Regions from separate parts of the Brenneria roseae subsp. americana genome, predicted to be linked through region 3. Evidence: predicted binding sites of a transcription regulator. Region 3 holds the regulator's gene; each other region holds the start of a gene.

Region 1 (6,020 bases), on a different contig from region 3:
CATGCTGTAAATCAGGGCTGATGCGCCGTAACTCATCAATGAACGCGTCGTCATGAAACAGATTATGACTGCGATCGACAATCAGCAGCGCTGGCGTTATCTGTTCCACATAAGCGCTCAGTTCACTGCGCTGATGATTGAATAAGGCATTTACCGGCAGCACCCCAATACGCAGCAACGCGAAATAGGTCAGGTAAAACTCGGCGATGTTGCCTAGCTGCACCAGAGCCGTTTGTCCGCGTCGCACACCCTGTCGCGCCAGCGCCCCAGCCAGCCGATTAACGCTTTGGTTTAACTCGCGATAACTGAAGTGACGTTCGCCGTCGATCAACGCCAGCGCGTCACTGTCTTTATGCCGCAGGAAAATGTCGCACAACGGACGATCGATCCAATAGCCGCATGCGCGGTAGCGCTGCTCCTGCTCGGCAGGCCAGCGATTGAACTCAACGATCATGCGACACACTCCTGATCATTCGTCATGCCAAAGGCGCGCAGCATGGTGCTCAGCTTCACGCCGGTTTCATTCCATTCGCAAAGCGGCTGAGAATCCGGCACGATGCCGGCACCGGCGAACAGCGTTACGCTATTTCCACGCACCTCGCCGCAACGAATCGTCACCACCCATTCGCCGTTGCCCTGCGCGTCGCTCCAGCCGACAATGCCGCCGAATAATCCGCGTTCGAAGGGTTCAAGGCTGGCGATGAGTTGCCGAGCCGTATCGGTCGGGTAACCGCATAATGCCGGCGTAGGATGAAGCAAACAGGCCAACGACAATGCGCTGTCAGTTTCAGCAACCGCTTCACCGCTGATGGCGCTCGCCAAATGCCACAATGTGGCGGTAGAAAGCAGTTCCGGCGTTTCAGGTACATGCAATTGGCGACAGCAAGGCGTCAGTACCCGGCGCATCTCGTTAATCACCACCTGATGCTCATAACTATCTTTTACCGAATCCAGCAATTGTTGCCCCACGCGCCGATCCGCTTGCGAATCGATAGCCCGAGCGGCGGATCCTGCCAGCGGTTTGGAATATAACTGGCGGCCCGACTTACGTAACAACAACTCAGGACTGGCGCCCAGCAACGCGCCATCATCCAGCGGAACATAAAAGTGATAGGCGTCAGGTTCACGAGCGAGCAAGCGCGCTAACAGCACCCGATGATCGACCGGCGCGCTGAGTTCGATATCCAGCAGGCGGGATAGCACGACTTTGGTGATGTTGTCCTCTCGCGTCGCATTCACAGCCTGACTCACTAAATCGATAAAAACATCCTTGTCTGGCCGTGGTTGGGTTGTAACAATATCCGCCAATGGAGGACAATCATTGAGCGATGGCATGGTAAAATCGTCGCGGCAAAACCAGTGACTTTGCTGGGGAATAAACAGCGCCGAAGGACGCGAGGTATCAAAGGGGATGGCGCCGACAAGTACAGGTTCGGCAATACCTTCCGCTCTGGCACGCGCAAATGCTTGTTGCAGGGTTCGCTGAAATTCGCCAGAAGTATTAAAGCCATCTCTGGCGGGGGTCGCCAGTGACATAAAGCAACCCTGTGTATACAGGCTGCGGGAGAGCGAACTGAAAAAGAATCCTGAATCTGGCTTCCAAACGCCCCTCTCCTCTTGCGTAAAATTGTCCCTAATCAAACGGTACACTCGCAACCTCCCATATTATAAGAATGATAATGATTTTGATAACCATTATCATTATTAATTTAAGTAACAACTTAGAACGATGTTTCTGCATTGTCAATAATTGTCAATATAGGAAAGCTCGCTTCACGTTCCCGCATTTTATGTTTAATAGATAATGAGGTTTAAGTGATGAGAACGGCATTTTATTTACCGGCATGGCGCGGTGTGTTGCTGCCCTTGTTCGCATTGATACTGAGCGCCTGCGACGGACAAACCGACAGCGGCGTGGCGGCGGAACAGGGCAACATAACATCCAAAGGCTGGCCGCGGCAGATTCAGACCCTTGACAGCACCGTCACGCTTAAGGAACAGCCGCAGCGTATTGTTTCCACCAGCGTCACCGTCACCGGCACCTTGTTGGCGATTGACGCGCCGGTCATTGCCAGTTCCGCCACCAGCCCAGGCAGCCGTATTTCGGATAGTCAGGGATTCCTGCGACAGTGGAGCGCTATCGCCCTTGAGCGTAAAGTAAAAAAAATCTATGAAACCAAACCCAATGCCGAAGCGATCGCCAATGAAGCGCCGGACCTGATTGTGGTCGCCGCCACGGGAGGCGACTCCGCCCTGACGCTGCGTCAGCAGCTTAGCGCTATCGCGCCGGTATTGGTGATCAATTATGATGATAAAAGCTGGCAGGAATTGGCTCTTCAGTTGGGCTATGCGACCGGACACGAAGAGCAGGCTGAGGCGGTGATCGCGAAATTCGATAACCAGTTGAACGCCGTGAAGCAACGTTTGAATTTACCTCCGCAACCTGTCAGCGCCTTTGTCTGGCGGGAAGACGGCAAAGGCGCCAATTTATGGACCGCCGACTCTGCGCAAGGCCAGTTGTTGCAACAGTTGGGTTTCGAACTTGCGGCGATACCTGACGAGGTGCGTGGCAACTACAGTATGGGCAAGCGCAAGGATCTGGTGCAATTATCCGGCGAGAAGTTGGCCGACGGGCTGAACGGTAACACCTATCTGCTGTTTTCCACGGAAGAGGAGAGCGTCGGGCAACTGCTCGCCAACCCGTTCGTTGCCCATTTACCGGCAGTCAGAAACAAACAGGTTTACGCCATGGGTAACGATACCTTTCGTCTGGACTATTACAGCGCCAGTAATATGTTAGATCGGCTGGAAAAGTATTTTGCCGCGCATTAACCACCCGCCGATGATGCCCGTTGCGACGGAGTGGGATGTTCAAGCCGCCGCAATGACCCGGACAAGGTAGCCAGCGTGATGCCAGCCAGGGCTGCGCTCAGACCGAACAACAAACCGGAGGTTTGTAGCGACAATTGCGTCCCCATGACGCCAAGCAACAAAGCGCCAAATGCATCTCCCGTTACGGCCTGCGCTGTCCATAGCCCGTTAACACGACCCAACAATGCATTTGGCGTCAAACTTTGCACCAGAGTGAACTGCAACAACGAATTGATCGCGCTGAGATAACCATAAATTGCCAGACAGCACAGCGATAACACAAAATACGGCATCAAACTGAACAGACTGAGGATTAAAAATCCCGCCACCGCGGTGAAGATCATTAATCTACCGGGCCGCGGAGTTTGAGCTACCCGCCCGCTGGTAAAAGCCCCCAACGCCGCGCCCAACGGTATTGCCGAATACATCACGCCCAGATGCAACGCATCAATCTGCCAGCGGACAGCCAGTGCCGGAAACAACACCCGAACGGCGCTGGTCAGGCTGATCAGCATTCCCATCAACACAACGGCGCCGATAACCCGATTCTGTTTTAAAAAAATCATTCCCGCCAGCAGTGCGCGGCCTGGATGCTCCTTGGGCTGCGGCGGAGGGGGCATCGAAGGCAGACGTATTAGCGGGATCAGCGTTAACCAGGTTCCGGCGGCGGCTAACGCGTAATTCCATCCCACATCGCCCCAGGCGATAGTCATCCCCGCAATGGCCGGAGACACCACCGCGCCGAATCGTACTGTCAGCATACTGATGGCTCCTGCCGAACCAAGGTTTTCCCGCCCAACCAGCGCCGGCGTCGCGGCCATCAATGCCGTCATCCCAACCGCGCCGAAAAAGCCATCCCATATAGCAAGCAGCCATAGCAGGAGTAGCGAAGGTTCCGGCGCCAGCGTATTCAGGAATAAACCGGCGAATCCCACACCGCAGGTGCCGCGGGCGAACAGGATAAGATGACGACGATTATATCGATCCGCCATCACGCCGCCCAGCAACAGGCCGATAAACATACCGCCGCCAGCCAGCACCACCGCCAGCCCGATCTGAAGGGTCGAACCGGTCATTTGCTGGATCTGCACCGGCACCGCCACAGTCAACATCCCCAACGCCAGCACTGAGATAAAACGCGCGCAAAACAGCGCCCGAAAATCACGGTTATTTTTTAGCAAACTGAAATTAAGCAAAATGGAAGGTCTGTCCATAGCTTTTCCCCGGCGGTTGTACATTCCGATTGCGTCAATGAAAAATTAACGACATCGACCCCAGCGTTTTGTTCCTGATGAAGACATGTTAATATTATCAATATCAAATTATATTGATAATTATAATCATTTGCATATGCATTCCAATAAGACTCATTTTCCGCAGAGGGATAACGCAGACCGGATCCGCGCCTCTTTAAAGGGAACGATAGCGGGCAATTCGCGCTACGGTTTATCTATCGTCAGTCTGCTATTGATGTTGTGCTGTCTGCTCAGTTTATTCGTCGGCGCCAAAAATATTCCCTTTACCGACATCATCAACATATTGAGCGGTGATAATTCCCATCCCGACGGCACGATTATCCTTGATGCCCGTTTACCGCGCACGCTGGCCGGATTGCTGGCAGGCGCCGCGCTCGGCGTATCCGGGGCGCTTATCCAGGCACTGACACGCAACCCATTGGCCGACCCCGGCATTTTAGGCATTAATGCCGGCGCCAGTTTCGCGGTGGTCATCGGTATCGCTTTTTTTGGCGCCACGCTGCCCGAACAGTATCTGTGGTTCGCCTTTGGCGGCGCATTACTATCCAGCCTGGGAGTGTGGCTAATCGCGTTCCAGACGCGCGGAAAACCCAGTCCCGTTCGTTTAACGTTGGCAGGAGTCGCGCTCGGCGCAGTGCTGGCAGGTATGACCTCCGGCATCTCTCTGCTCGACCCACTGGTCTATGACCATGTTCGTTTCTGGGAAGCCGGTACTCTGGATATCCGCAGCATGCACATTATAAAAGTGATCGCGGCGCCGGTGTTGGCAGGGCTGACGCTGGCGTTATTGCTGGCTCGCGCCCTTAATGTTCTGGACATGGGAAACGATATCGCACAGGCGTTAGGCACACGAACAACCACGATCCAGATACTCGGTCTGATCGCCATCACGTTATTATGCGGCTCAGCCACTGCCGCAGTAGGCCCTATCGCGTTTATCGGTCTGATGGTACCGCATATCGCCCGTCGTCTGGTCGGGCCGGATCAGAAAAAAATACTGCCCTGGATACTGCTCCTGACGCCCTGTCTGTTGTTGATTTCCGATATGATCGGACGGGTTATTGTACCCGGAGAATTACGCGTTTCCATTGTCACCGCCTTTATCGGCTCCCCGGTATTAATTGCTCTGGTACGCCGACATGGAGGCAAAAGCGGATGATGCGGCACGGCCTGACTCAAAGCGCTCTGCGGCGGCGCGGATATTGCGGCATCATGGTGATGCTTTGCTTGATGCTGGCGGTACTCGCACTGATTTCAGGCGCAATGCCGCTCAGCATAGATCTGGTGCTGCGGGCGTTATGGGGCGACGCGCCCGCCAACATCGTCACCATTGTGACCCAGTGGCGTTTGCCTCGCGTGGTAATGGCGTTGATCCTCGGCGCGGCGCTTGGCGTCAGTGGGGCTATTTTTCAGTCACTGCTGCGCAATTCACTTGGCAGCCCAGACATTATCGGGTTTAACTCGGGTGCATATACCGGGGCGATAATGTCGATTATTCTGTTTAACGGCAACGAATTCAGTATTGCGGGCGGCGCTCTGGCCGGCGGCATTCTCTCCTCGGCGCTGGTGTGGCTGTTGACCTGGCATCAGGGAATTCAGGGCTTTAGGCTGATTATCATCGGCATTGCCATCAGCGCGTTACTCTATGCCATAAATACCTGGCTTATTATCTCAGCGTCGCTGGAATCAGCTATGTCAGCCGCGCTGTGGGGCGCAGGCTCGCTTAATGGCATTACCTGGAGTAAGGCGCTTCCCGCTCTGCTTTTTATTGCCATTGCCTTTATCTTGTCGTTATTGCTGACGCGACGAATGACGCTAATGGAAATGGGTGATGATACCGCCAGGGCGCTGGGCGTACCGGTAGAGCGCTCGCGGTTGCTGTTGATGGTCATC
Region 2 (6,020 bases), on a different contig from region 3:
ATAATCAGCGCGTGAAAGCCATAAATCGCCAATGAATGGCGCGATATAAAGGCGAATCCCGGCAACACCCGATGATTCAGATAATGTTTAACGATCACCAGCAGGCTGACCGCCGCCAGAAATACCAGCGGACCACAATAAATATAAAAAGTCTGGGTAAAATTATCGTTTCGCAACGTATGGTATTTAGTTCCCAACGCCACTATCACTATGCAGAAAATAAATAACGGTATTGCCGCAAGCGCCGCTTTCCGTGGCATATCCAGCAGGCCCAGCGCACGCCCGAGCATGGCATATAGCAAGTAATAAAAGGTATCGCCATAAATATAGAGATTGACTGGCAGTAACGTAAACCCGGCAAATTCAACACGCCCCGTGTTCGGATTGGCAATAACCGCCAGCAGAGCAATAAATATCAGCAAATACTTCCCGGAAACCGGTCCGATATTAATCAACGGAGAAAAAAGATAAATCACGACAATGGCATAGAAAAACCATAAGTGATAAAAAACCGGTTTCTGTAAAGCATGATGCAGTGAATTCAGGCCATTAATAGGCGTCAGCGTCGAAATATAAATCAATGCGACCGCGCTATAAAATAGAATACACAGACTTATTCTCAGGAAGTGTTTTTTCTGTGCGTTGCGTTCACCAAAAAACAAATAGCCGGAAATCATGAAAAACAGCGGCACACAAACACGGGAAGCCGAATTAAGGATATTCGCCACATCCCAATGCGCTTCACCCGGTGTTCCCCCTGCGGTAATCGGGTACGTTGTGCTGTGAATGAGAACGACCATCATACAGGCCACTGCCCGTAAATTATCAATCCAGCCGATCTTGTCGGTCATGCACAGCCTCTTAAAATATGATGCCTATTCAACAGAGTAGTGCTTGTTCCATGTTGACACAATCAACAATCGGGTTAATCCGAGAGAAGCTACTCCCCCAGACCGGGAGAGGTTGGGTGGGGGTTTACAAATATTAACCCCAACCCTCCCCTTCACAGAGGAGGGAGCAAGTCCGAACGGGGTAAGGAACGGATATCAGAACAAGCCCAAAGGTTTGTCGGAATAGCTTACCAGCAGGCATTTGGTCTGTTGATAATGTTCCAGCATCATTTTGTGGTTTTCACGTCCAATACCCGATTGTTTGTAGCCGCCAAACGCCGCGTGGGCCGGGTAAGCGTGATAACAGTTGGTCCAGACGCGTCCGGCCTGGATGCCACGCCCCATGCGATACGCAATATTACCGTTGCGGCTCCACACGCCCGCGCCTAATCCATATTCGGTGTCGTTGGCAATCTCCAACGCATCCTCCATCGTTTTAAAGGTCGTCACCGCCAGCACGGGTCCGAAGATTTCCTCCTGGAAAACGCGCATGCTGTTTTTACCAAACAGAATGGTGGGCTCCAGATAATAACCCTGAGCCAGATCCCCCGGCATCTCTTTACGGCGACCGCCCGTCAGAACGCGGGCCCCCTCTTTCTTGCCGATGTCGATATAGTTCAGAATGGTATCCAACTGACCGGAAGATACCTGCGCCCCCATCATGGTTTTGCTGTCCAGCGGATGACCGACGCGGATAGATTCGACGCGCTTGATCGCGCGCTCCATAAAGCGATCGTAAATCGATTCCTGCACCAGCGCCCGGCTCGGACAGGTACAGACTTCCCCCTGATTGAAGGCAAACAGCGTGAACCCTTCCAGCACTTTGTCAAAAAAGCTGTCCTCTTTATCCATCACATCAGCAAAGAAAATATTCGGCGATTTGCCTCCCAGTTCCAGCGTCACCGGCGTCACGTTCTGCGCGGCATAGCCCATGATTTGCTGGCCCACTTCTGTTGATCCGGTAAACGCCACTTTGGCGATACGCTTCGAGGTCGCCAGATATTCACCGATTTCACTACCTGAACCGTTAACGACGTTAATCACTCCCGGCGGCAGGATATCCTGAATCAGCTCCATCAGGATCAACACCGACATCGGCGTCAGCTTGGCCGGTTTCAGCACGATACAGTTTCCTGCGGCCAGCGCCGGCGCCATTTTCCAGCAGGCCATCAACAGCGGGAAATTCCAGGGAATGATCTGCCCCACCACACCGAGCGGCTCGTGGAAATGGTAGGCCACGGTATCGCCGTCAATTTCACTGATTGCGCCTTCCTGCGAACGGATGCAGGCGGCAAAATAACGAAAGTGGTCAATAGCCAGAGGGACATCCGCACCGCTGGTTTCACGAATGGGTTTGCCATTATCCCAGGATTCCACATTGGCCAGCAGGTCAAGGTTCTGCTCCATCCGGTCAGCAATGCGGTTGAGGATTAACGACCGCTCTTGCACAGACATTGCGCCCCATTCCACTTTAGCCTTATGGGCAGCATCCAGCGCATAGTCAACGTCACGAGAGGTCGAACTGGCCACTTCACATAAAGGCTGACCGGTGATGGGCGTCAGGTTAACAAAATACTGACCGCCGTCAGGGGGTACCCAGGCGCCGCCGATAAAGTTGTCATAGCGTTTTTTCAGATTGAGAGAACCATACTCGCCGGATGTCAATCGGCCTGTAGAGGTGTCTTGTGTCATTTCAGTCTCCTTTTCGCTGTCCAAATGCGCGGCCGTGCCGCAGTGAAAATAGAGGCAATATGAAGAAATTCGTTGAATAAAGCGTACACAGAGATTTACGTTTCCGACAGGCAGAAACCGAGGAGAATGATAACTCTTCGAGTTAACGCACAATTTATCATTTGTACCGCCATGAACATACATGACCTTGCGGAGGCGCTCACCGTTCAGGGAGAAAAGCTCGCATCCATCAGTCGGTGGTGAAATAATGCCCTCCATAGTTTATGGTTGCTAACTTACGGGTACGTCAGGTGAAAAACCTCCATCCATCAGCGGTTACCGTCCCTGTCGGTGTATCGCCGCGCACCGTGCGCCATCAAAGCTCACTGTCACTGACGCAGAGCGATTGGCTGGCAGAAGAAGTGCCGGTCGCGCTGGTTTACAACGGCATTTCACATGTTGTCATGATGGCGTCGCCGAAGGATTTGGAACAGTTCGCGCTGGGGTTCTCTCTGTCGGAAGGCATCATTGCGTCGCCACAAGATATCTATGGGATGGACGTTCTGCCGGTGTGCAACGGTATCGAAGTGCAAATCGAACTGTCGAGCCGTCGTTTTGCCGGATTGAAAGCACGCCGCCGGGCAATGGATGGACGCACAGGCTGCGGCGTCTGTGGCGTGGAGCAGCTGTCCGAAATTGGCAAACCCGTCGCACCGTTGCCGTTTACCCAAACGTTCTCGCTCAGTCACCTTGATACCGCGCTGGCACAGCTTAAAAACGTACAGCAGATAGGGCAGTTGACCGGCTGTACGCATGCCGCCGCCTGGATTACACCGGATGGCACGCTACAAGGGGGCTGTGAAGACGTTGGCCGTCATGTGGCGTTGGATAAACTGCTTGGCATGCGGGCAAAACAACCATGGCGGCAGGGAGCGGTGCTGGTTTCCAGCCGGGCGAGTTATGAAATGGTGCAGAAATCCGCCATGTGCGGAGTAGAGATCCTGTTTGCGGTGTCCGCCGCCACGTCACTGGCCGTTGAGGTTGCCGAACGCTGTAACCTGACGCTGGCAGGCTTCAGTCGACCGGGCCGTTCCACTATTTATACCCACCCTCAACGGTTGCGCGAATGACAGATAAAAAACGCACCTGCGACTTGAACGATGACGGGTATATACCCTAAATAATTCGAGTTGCAGGAAGGCGGCAAGGGAAGGACAAATTCGGCGGGAACGAATTTGAACAGCCAACGGCTGGCCTTCAGTGAGAGACAGGATGTCTCTCATTAATCCCGATGAGCTTATTCAGGTAAGTGATTCGGGTGACTGAGCGCAGCCAACGCACATGCAACTTGAAGTATGACGGGTATAGACCAATTTGTTTTTAACCCGAGAAATAATGACATAAGCGCCTGTTATACAGGGCTAAAACCGTCTCGCCTTTGACGCCGGAGCGAGAATAATCATTTTCAATATCATTTAATTAACTATAATGAACGTAATGCTTACGCGGTGCTAACAAAAAAGGGCGCCGTAATAGGTACGAGAATATGGCGTACTTAAATCGTGTTTTTCAGTACGACAACGCTTTTTCGGTACTACCACTTTCAGTACTACAACCATGGAGATGCTAAACATGAGTTATTCACTGCCATCCCTGCCTTATGCTTATGACGCGCTGGAACCCCATTTCGACAAGCAAACGATGGAAATCCATCACACCAAACACCACCAGACTTACGTCAATAATGCAAATGCAGCGCTGGAATCTCTGCCTGAGTTTGCCAGCCTGTCAGCTGAAGCGCTGATCGCTCAGTTGGACAAAGTGCCGGCAGAGAAAAAAACCGTTTTGCGTAACAACGCGGGCGGTCACGCAAACCACAGTCTGTTCTGGAAGGGCCTGAAGCTGGGTACGACACTGGCTGGCGACCTGAAAGCCGCAATCGAACGCGATTTTGGCAGCGTTGACGCTTTCAAAGAAAAATTTGAGCAAGCGGCGGCAACCCGTTTCGGTTCTGGCTGGGCCTGGCTGGTGCTGAAAGATGACGGCAAACTGGCGGTGGTTTCTACCGCAAACCAGGACAGCCCGCTGATGGGTGAAGCGATTTCTGGCGCGTCCGGCTACCCAATCGTTGGCCTGGACGTGTGGGAACACGCTTACTATCTGAAATACCAGAACCGCCGTCCGGATTACATCAAGGCATTCTGGAACGTGGTGAACTGGGACGAAGCGGCAAGCCGTTTTGCGCAAGCGAAAAAATAATCTTTTTCGCGACATCAAGGATTCTGTAAATTCGAGTTGCAGGAAGGCGGCAACCTGAAAGATAAAAGGAACATCCATTGATGACATAAACCGGGATAACTTACTGTTATTCCGGTTTTTTATTTACCGGCGTCACAAATCCTTTCTTATCTCCCACTTCTTTAACTATTTAATCGCCACGTATATATAAAGTTTTCATACAAGTTGCCGATAACTCATGTGCAATTCCATCGTGTGATTTTTGTGAAGATATCCTTCAGCAAACGACAATCTCACGGTGCCAATACCACTCGCAATGCAGGCGTCACCCGAGTAGGTAATTCAAATCATAAAAGATTGGAAGAAATGGAATGGCGATAAAATTCGAAAATATCAAAGTAGGTAAAAAACTAGGATTAGGTTTCTTTCTGATCTTAATAATGACGGCGATCATTGCCGGCGCGGGCGTCATACACATAGAGGAATTAAAGCAAAGTATTGATAAAACCAATTTAAGCAACAATATCCGTGAAGAAATCAATCAGGCCAAATATTACCGGGCGCTATATAGTGCCAGTTACCAGTCTGAAGATATGCAAAAAAATATCCTTCACATCAATAACATGAATCAGTTGGTGTCTGAGTCAAAGCAATGGGACTGGTGGGGAAATGACACCGCGATGCTTTCTCAAATTACCACCGCCGTTGCCGAATATCAGAAAATTCAGCAAAGCTACATTGCGGCCATCAATAAAAAAGATGATATCCGCAAAAGCTGGAACCTCTCGGAAGCAGGAAAATATTTACAACAACTCGATGATCAGTTAAAGGCTGATGAGTATAACTTTGCGCTTCAACTACAGTTTTCCGAACTCAACCAGAAATTGACCGCTATTCGCTACCATGTGCGTGGCATTCTTCTTTCCCGTGATAGAGAAGCGGAAAGCGATCTGAAGAACGCGATCGATGATGCACAAAAGACGCTGAGCGCTCTGTATCAAAACCTGCCAGCTGAGCAACAGGAAATTCTTAATCCGGTACTCAGCATCATGAACACTTATGAAGAACGGGCGTTGGCGTATATGCCTGCCTATGAGGAAGAAGTGGCGTTAGCCCGGCAGATGGGAACCATCGCCGACCAGATGAACGACGCGATCGAAACGTTGCTCGACAACCAGCTACAGTCCACTCAGCAGGATATTCGTTCTTCCGAAATTCAAA
Region 3 (6,020 bases):
ATTGGCTGGCATGGTTGGCATTTTCCGCATTCTGCTTCACTGTTGCCGTCAATTGCTCCATGCTGGCAGCGGTTTCTTCCAGCGCGGAAGCCTGCTGTTCCGTACGTGATGACAAATCGTTATTGCCAGCCGCAATCTCTGATGCGCCCTGATAAATAGAGTCTGTACTGTTGCGGATTGTGCTGACGGTATTCGCCAGACTGGTTTGCATTTCCCGCAATAGCGGAAACAATTTACCAACGCAGTTGTGGCCAAAATCGATAATCGGCTTGCCTAGCTGGCCGGAAGCAATGACGCTGAAATGGTCGCGCAGCTCGTTCAATGGACGAGTCAGACAGATCACCAGATAGCGGTCGGTCAGGAACAGCATCATCAAACCGACCACCAAACCGGTCAACAAGATATTCTGACCGATCGAGGTAATCTGTTCGAATCGAATCCCCGCCGCATCAAACTTGTCAGCGCTGGCTTTACTGAAAGCGGTCAGCGATGCGCCGAACTGCCGGCTCAGCGGCGGAACCACGTTTTTAGCCTGATCCTGATAATCATCCAACGCATTGGCGGCCGCCTTTTGGTATAGCGGATCAACGCCCTGTGTAATCAGATTACCCCAGTCACGGCTGACCGCTTGCACCAGCGCATCATCCAGACCGGCATGATCGATGGCATTAAACGCGATCAAATCAGATTTTAAAGTATTCAACGCGTTCAAAGCGGATGCCTGCTCTTTATCCGCTGAATCATTATCGCCATTGCGGCGATAATCAACCGCTCGCGCCAAACGCGTGACCATACGAAAATACTGATCGTTGCCTTGATTGACAAAGTTCGTGTTTTGCACCAGCAAACTGCTGGTCTTGGATGTCGCTGTCATCTCTTTAAAAGAGAACATGGTATAGATAGAGACACCGCCCCATAACACGCAAAAGGTGCCTAACACCCACAGCATCGCCGTTCTAATGGCGATATCTTTTAATAGTCTCATAGCTTGCTCCAAACCTAAGCATTAAAATAACAAGGATGGCTTTTTATCGTTAATCAACAGACAGTTTTCAGAAAAAACCATGTCATGAAATATGTTACATCTCCCCCAATGTTCAATTTCATTGTGTTGAAAACAAAAGGGACCACGCTGACTAATCGACAAAATTCAGAGAATATTTAGCGTTGGAGATACCTTTCTTCAATTTATTGTTCTATTCCGAGAACAATTTCATAAATTTTCAGATATATAAGAATATTAAGTATCGTAAATGCCGCTGAAGAAGGTTAGCGACACTAACCGCAGCATATGAAAAAATCCGGTCACAGACAGTACGACGATACAATGAGCGGCAACCATGGCGAAGCACAGCACAGATCACCGATGTCAGGTTGATTTTCAGGTGTCTGGCCATACCCCGAAAGATAATATTCCGATTGCCGATAAAATTTAAACTTTTCAATTTCATACGGCCATACTACATATAGCTTATCATCTTCGTCATGATGATATTTGTTTAAAAATCCAACACACATCTCATGATTTGCCGAAAATTGTCCGGCTAGTAACCTGATAACGTGACAAAATTAGCGTAAAAGACGAAAAGATAAAATCAAAATGGCATTTCATTATTCTTTAAGCAAAAAATATAACATTTTATTTTTTAGCACACCGATTTTAATATTTCATTCGCACGCTAACATTTCAATAGGATAAAGAATAAGTGGATATGAGAAATAACCGCCTGATATTTCCCATTCCCTCCTTCAACCAATTCCGCATGCCTGTGACAACCTTACCGCGCTGTGCGTCATCAACCATCCCCTCGTTTAAAGACGATGGCAGCATGATTGACATTGCCACTCGCATACCAGATTGCCTTGAATATGCGTGTGTTAACCAACGCCAAACCGAAGTGGATAAAACCTCACCCAATTTACGTATCCTTACCGATACGAGTTTCTCATGCAGGTTGTGTCTGTTATTATGAGCCGATAAGTGGGTGAGACATGGCACCATACCATTAAGAATCAAGAGGTTATTTAATTCATGGCACTGATAGGCATTTTCTTTGGCAGTGATACTGGCAATACTGAAAACATTGCCAAGACGATCCAACAGCAGCTGGGCACCGACGTTGCTGAAGTTCATGACATCGCCAAAAGCAGTAAAGAAGATCTCGAAGCTTTCGATATCCTGCTGTTGGGTATTCCGACCTGGTATTATGGTGAAGCCCAATGCGACTGGGATGACTTTTTCCCGACGCTGGAAGAGATCGATTTCACCGGCAAACTGGTTGCCCTGTTTGGCTGTGGCGATCAGGAAGATTATGCAGAATACTTCTGCGATGCCATGGGCACCATTCGTGACATCATCGAGCCACGCGGTGCGACCATTGTCGGGCACTGGCCGACAGAAGGTTATTACTTTGAAGCATCGAAAGGTCTGGCGGATGACAACCATTTCATCGGTCTGGCCATTGACGAAGATCGTCAACCTGAACTGACCAGCGAACGCGTAACGACCTGGGTTAAACAGATCAGCGAAGAGTTGAACCTGAAAGAGCTGGTTGGTTAATATTGTTTCTGGCCCTGATAGCACGATCAGGGTCAGATCAATAGGAAAAACCTTTCATAATAATTGACACATTTTTTTAACTTCCCGCCATAAACCTGTACAATAAACCCATCGGTTTTGTACGTGCATGAATGTTTCTTCATTTATCAACAACACATTGCGTCAATACCTATAATAGGTGTAGGGACAACATTGTTAACATTCCATGGTTTCCATTTTGCATGCACGGTTCTATAATTGGGACGCTATTACATTTTTTGAGCCGACCGATGTCATAGGCTAGATAGCCTCCATTGATATAAGTAAGCAACAGGACTAAATCCGCATGACTGACAATAACACCGCATTAAAGAAGGCCGGCCTGAAAGTCACTCTTCCAAGACTGAAAATTCTGGAAGTATTGCAGGACCCAGAGTGCCATCACGTCAGTGCGGAAGATTTATACAAAAAACTGATTGATATGGGCGAAGAAATTGGTCTGGCGACCGTTTATCGCGTACTTAATCAGTTTGATGATGCTGGTATTGTCACCCGCCATAATTTTGAAGGTGGTAAATCAGTTTTTGAATTGACTCAACAACATCATCATGACCATCTGATTTGCCTGGATTGTGGCAAAGTCATTGAATTCCGCGATGAATATATTGAAGCGCGTCAGCGCGAAATCGCAGAAAGACATGGTATCAAACTGACAAACCACAGTTTGTATCTGTATGGCCATTGCAGCGCAGGGGATTGCCGTGAAGACGAAACCCTGCACGATGCAAGAAGATAAATCGACCGCATAAAAAATCCGCCGGAGCGACTTTTAACGTCGCCTGCGACGGCCCGCAGGGTGACGGGCAGGATCGCCCGTCATAAAATAAAACCGCCTCGGCGGTTTTATTTTTATATTACCGGGTACTCTGTTCGGCATTAGCCGACCCAGGTATCCCGCAAGCCGGCAGTACGGTTAAACACCAGATGCTCTGCACTGGAGTAAACACGATCTGCGCAGAAATAACCTTCTCGTTCAAACTGATAGGCCTTCTCTGCTTCAGCCTGCGCCAGGCTGGCTTCGACAAATCCATAAGTAATCTTCAGTGAATCCGGGTTAATGGTGGACAGGAAATCCTCCGCCGCGGCCGGGTTCGCGACGCTGAACAAACGATCATACAGACGGAATTCTGCCGGCAACGCATGGGCTGCTGACACCCAATGAATCACCCCTTTCACTTTGCGGCCATCTGCCGGATCTTTACTTAACGTTTCAGGATCGTAGCTGCAATAAATAGCGGTGATCGTGCCCTGCTCGTCTTTCTCGATACGTTCGGCTCTGACCACGTAAGCATTACGCAGGCGAACTTCTTTACCCAGCACCAAACGTTTGTATTGCTTGTTGGCTTCTTCACGGAAGTCGGCGCGATCGATATAAATCTCACGGCTGAACGCGACCTGGCGAGTCCCCATCTCCGGCTTATTCGGATGATTTGGCATGGTAACCCACTCTTCATGGTCTGAAGGCAGGCTTTCAATAATCAGCTTCACCGGATCCAGAACCGCCATGGCACGCGGCGCATTTTCGTTCAGATCGTCGCGGATACAGGATTCCAACGCCGCCATTTCGACGTTATTATCCTGCTTGGTAATCCCGATGCGAACACAGAACTCACGGATAGACGCCGCACTATAACCGCGACGACGCAAACCAGAAATGGTTGGCATACGCGGATCGTCCCATCCCTCGACAACCTTTTCCTCGACCAGCAGATTCAACTTGCGCTTGGACATGATGGCATATTCAAGATTCAGGCGAGAAAACTCATACTGACGTGGATGGCAAGGAACCGTAATGTTGTCCAGTACCCAGTCATACAAACGACGATTATCCTGGAATTCCAACGTACACAGGGAGTGCGTCACGCCTTCCAGCGCATCGGAAATGCAGTGGGTAAAGTCATACATCGGGTAGATGCACCACTTGTTGCCGGTCTGATGATGCTCAGCGAACTTGATACGATAGAGAACCGGGTCGCGCATAACGATAAATGACGATGCCATATCAATCTTGGCACGCAGACAAGCGGTTCCTTCAGCAAAACCGCCGTTACGCATTTTTTCAAACAGAGCGAGGTTTTCCTGTACGGTACGATCGCGATAAGGGCTGTTTTTCCCTGGCGACGTCAGCGTACCGCGGTATTCCCGGATCTGTTCCGGCGTCAGTTCATCAACGTATGCCAGTCCTTTACTAATCAACTCAACCGCATACAGGTGCAACTGATCGAAATAGTCGGAAGAATAGCGAACCTCACCGCTCCATGAGAATCCCAGCCACTCTACGTCACGTTTGATCGACTCAACGTATTCAATATCTTCTTTTACCGGGTTGGTATCGTCAAAGCGCAGATTGCACTGCCCATTGTAATCGCGTGCAATGCCAAAATTCAGACAGATAGACTTCGCATGGCCAATATGCAGATAGCCGTTAGGCTCTGGCGGAAAACGCGTCTGGATATGATCATGCTTACCGGATGCCAAATCTTCATCAATAATCTGACGGATAAAGTTAGTTGGGCGGGCTTCAGCCTCACTCATGCTTGATTCCTCAAATGCTAAAACGACATATAACCGCTAATGATCCAACAAGCTACGTCGGGAAACAACCGTTAGTTTCATTTAATTATTAATGATGAAAAAAACGGGGTGAGATTGTGATCTCACCCCGTAAATTTATAGCAAACCATCACTGTGTGACGTTTATTGCTCTTTGCTGACGCTCTTCAGCGCAGAAGCAATGGATTCCGCCTGCGTCCCCACCACTATCTGAACGCTCTGCTTATTCAGGCGGATAACGCCCGCGGCACCGAGTCGTTTGGCCTGAGCTTCATCAACCAGACCGGAATCCACCACATTCAGACGCAAGCGCGTGATACAGGCGTCAATCCCAACCAGATTATCTTTACCACCAAGCGCCGCCAGATAACCACGAGCCAGTTGGTTGGAATCCTGGGCGGCGGATGTTGCAGGCGTCGTGTTGACGTTATATCCATCGGCTTCGCTGCCGCTGACGGACAGTTCACGCCCGGGCGTCAGCAGGTTGAAACGAGTGATGGTAAAGCGGAACACCAGATAGTAAACACCAAAGAACACCAGTCCCTGTGGTATCAACATATACCAATGCGTCGCCAATGGGTTACGCGACGACAGCATCATATCCACCAGACCGGCGCTGAACCCGAAACCGGCTATCCAATGCATACTGGCCGCAATGAACACGGAAATCCCGGTGAGCAACGCATGCAGGAAATACAGCACCGGCGCGACAAACATAAAGGAGAATTCGAGCGGTTCGGTGATCCCGGTGAAGAAGGAGGCAAATGCCGCCGCGATCATAATCCCGGCAACTTTGTTCTTATTCTCAGGACGCGCGCAGTGATAAATCGCCAATGCGGCACCAGGCAGACCAAACATCATAATGGGG

Evidence for each region. The regulator Fur, encoded in region 3, represses iron uptake genes when iron is present. The targets are predictions, from matches to a motif close to ATAATAATGAGAACNACTATCAA.
Region 1: the regulator Fur is predicted to act here: its motif matches at 1,686-1,708, upstream of B4923_RS08505 (isochorismate synthase).
Region 2: the regulator Fur is predicted to act here: its motif matches at 4,014-4,036, upstream of sodA (superoxide dismutase [Mn]).

The regions. Positions count from the first base shown of each region.
Region 1 covers NZ_QDKJ01000005.1:240,406-246,425, reverse strand. Annotated here, with positions in the region: gene B4923_RS08510 ((2,3-dihydroxybenzoyl)adenylate synthase) at 1-454, opposite strand, end outside; gene B4923_RS08505 (isochorismate synthase) at 451-1,641, opposite strand; gene fepB (Fe2+-enterobactin ABC transporter substrate-binding protein) at 1,819-2,832, shown strand; gene entS (enterobactin transporter EntS) at 2,829-4,085, opposite strand; gene fepD (Fe(3+)-siderophore ABC transporter permease) at 4,222-5,286, shown strand; gene fepG (iron-enterobactin ABC transporter permease) at 5,283-6,020, shown strand, end outside.
Region 2 covers NZ_QDKJ01000007.1:97,956-103,975, forward strand. Annotated here, with positions in the region: gene B4923_RS10660 (acyltransferase) at 1-851, opposite strand, end outside; gene exaC (acetaldehyde dehydrogenase ExaC) at 1,047-2,582, opposite strand; gene fdhD (formate dehydrogenase accessory sulfurtransferase FdhD) at 2,846-3,691, shown strand; gene sodA (superoxide dismutase [Mn]) at 4,194-4,820, shown strand; gene B4923_RS10685 (methyl-accepting chemotaxis protein) at 5,171-6,020, shown strand, end outside.
Region 3 covers NZ_QDKJ01000004.1:318,371-324,390, forward strand. Annotated here, with positions in the region: gene B4923_RS07345 (methyl-accepting chemotaxis protein) at 1-985, opposite strand, end outside; gene fldA (flavodoxin FldA) at 2,033-2,560, shown strand; gene fur (ferric iron uptake transcriptional regulator) at 2,886-3,335, shown strand; gene glnS (glutamine--tRNA ligase) at 3,476-5,134, opposite strand; gene nagE (N-acetylglucosamine-specific PTS transporter subunit IIBC) at 5,297-6,020, opposite strand, start outside.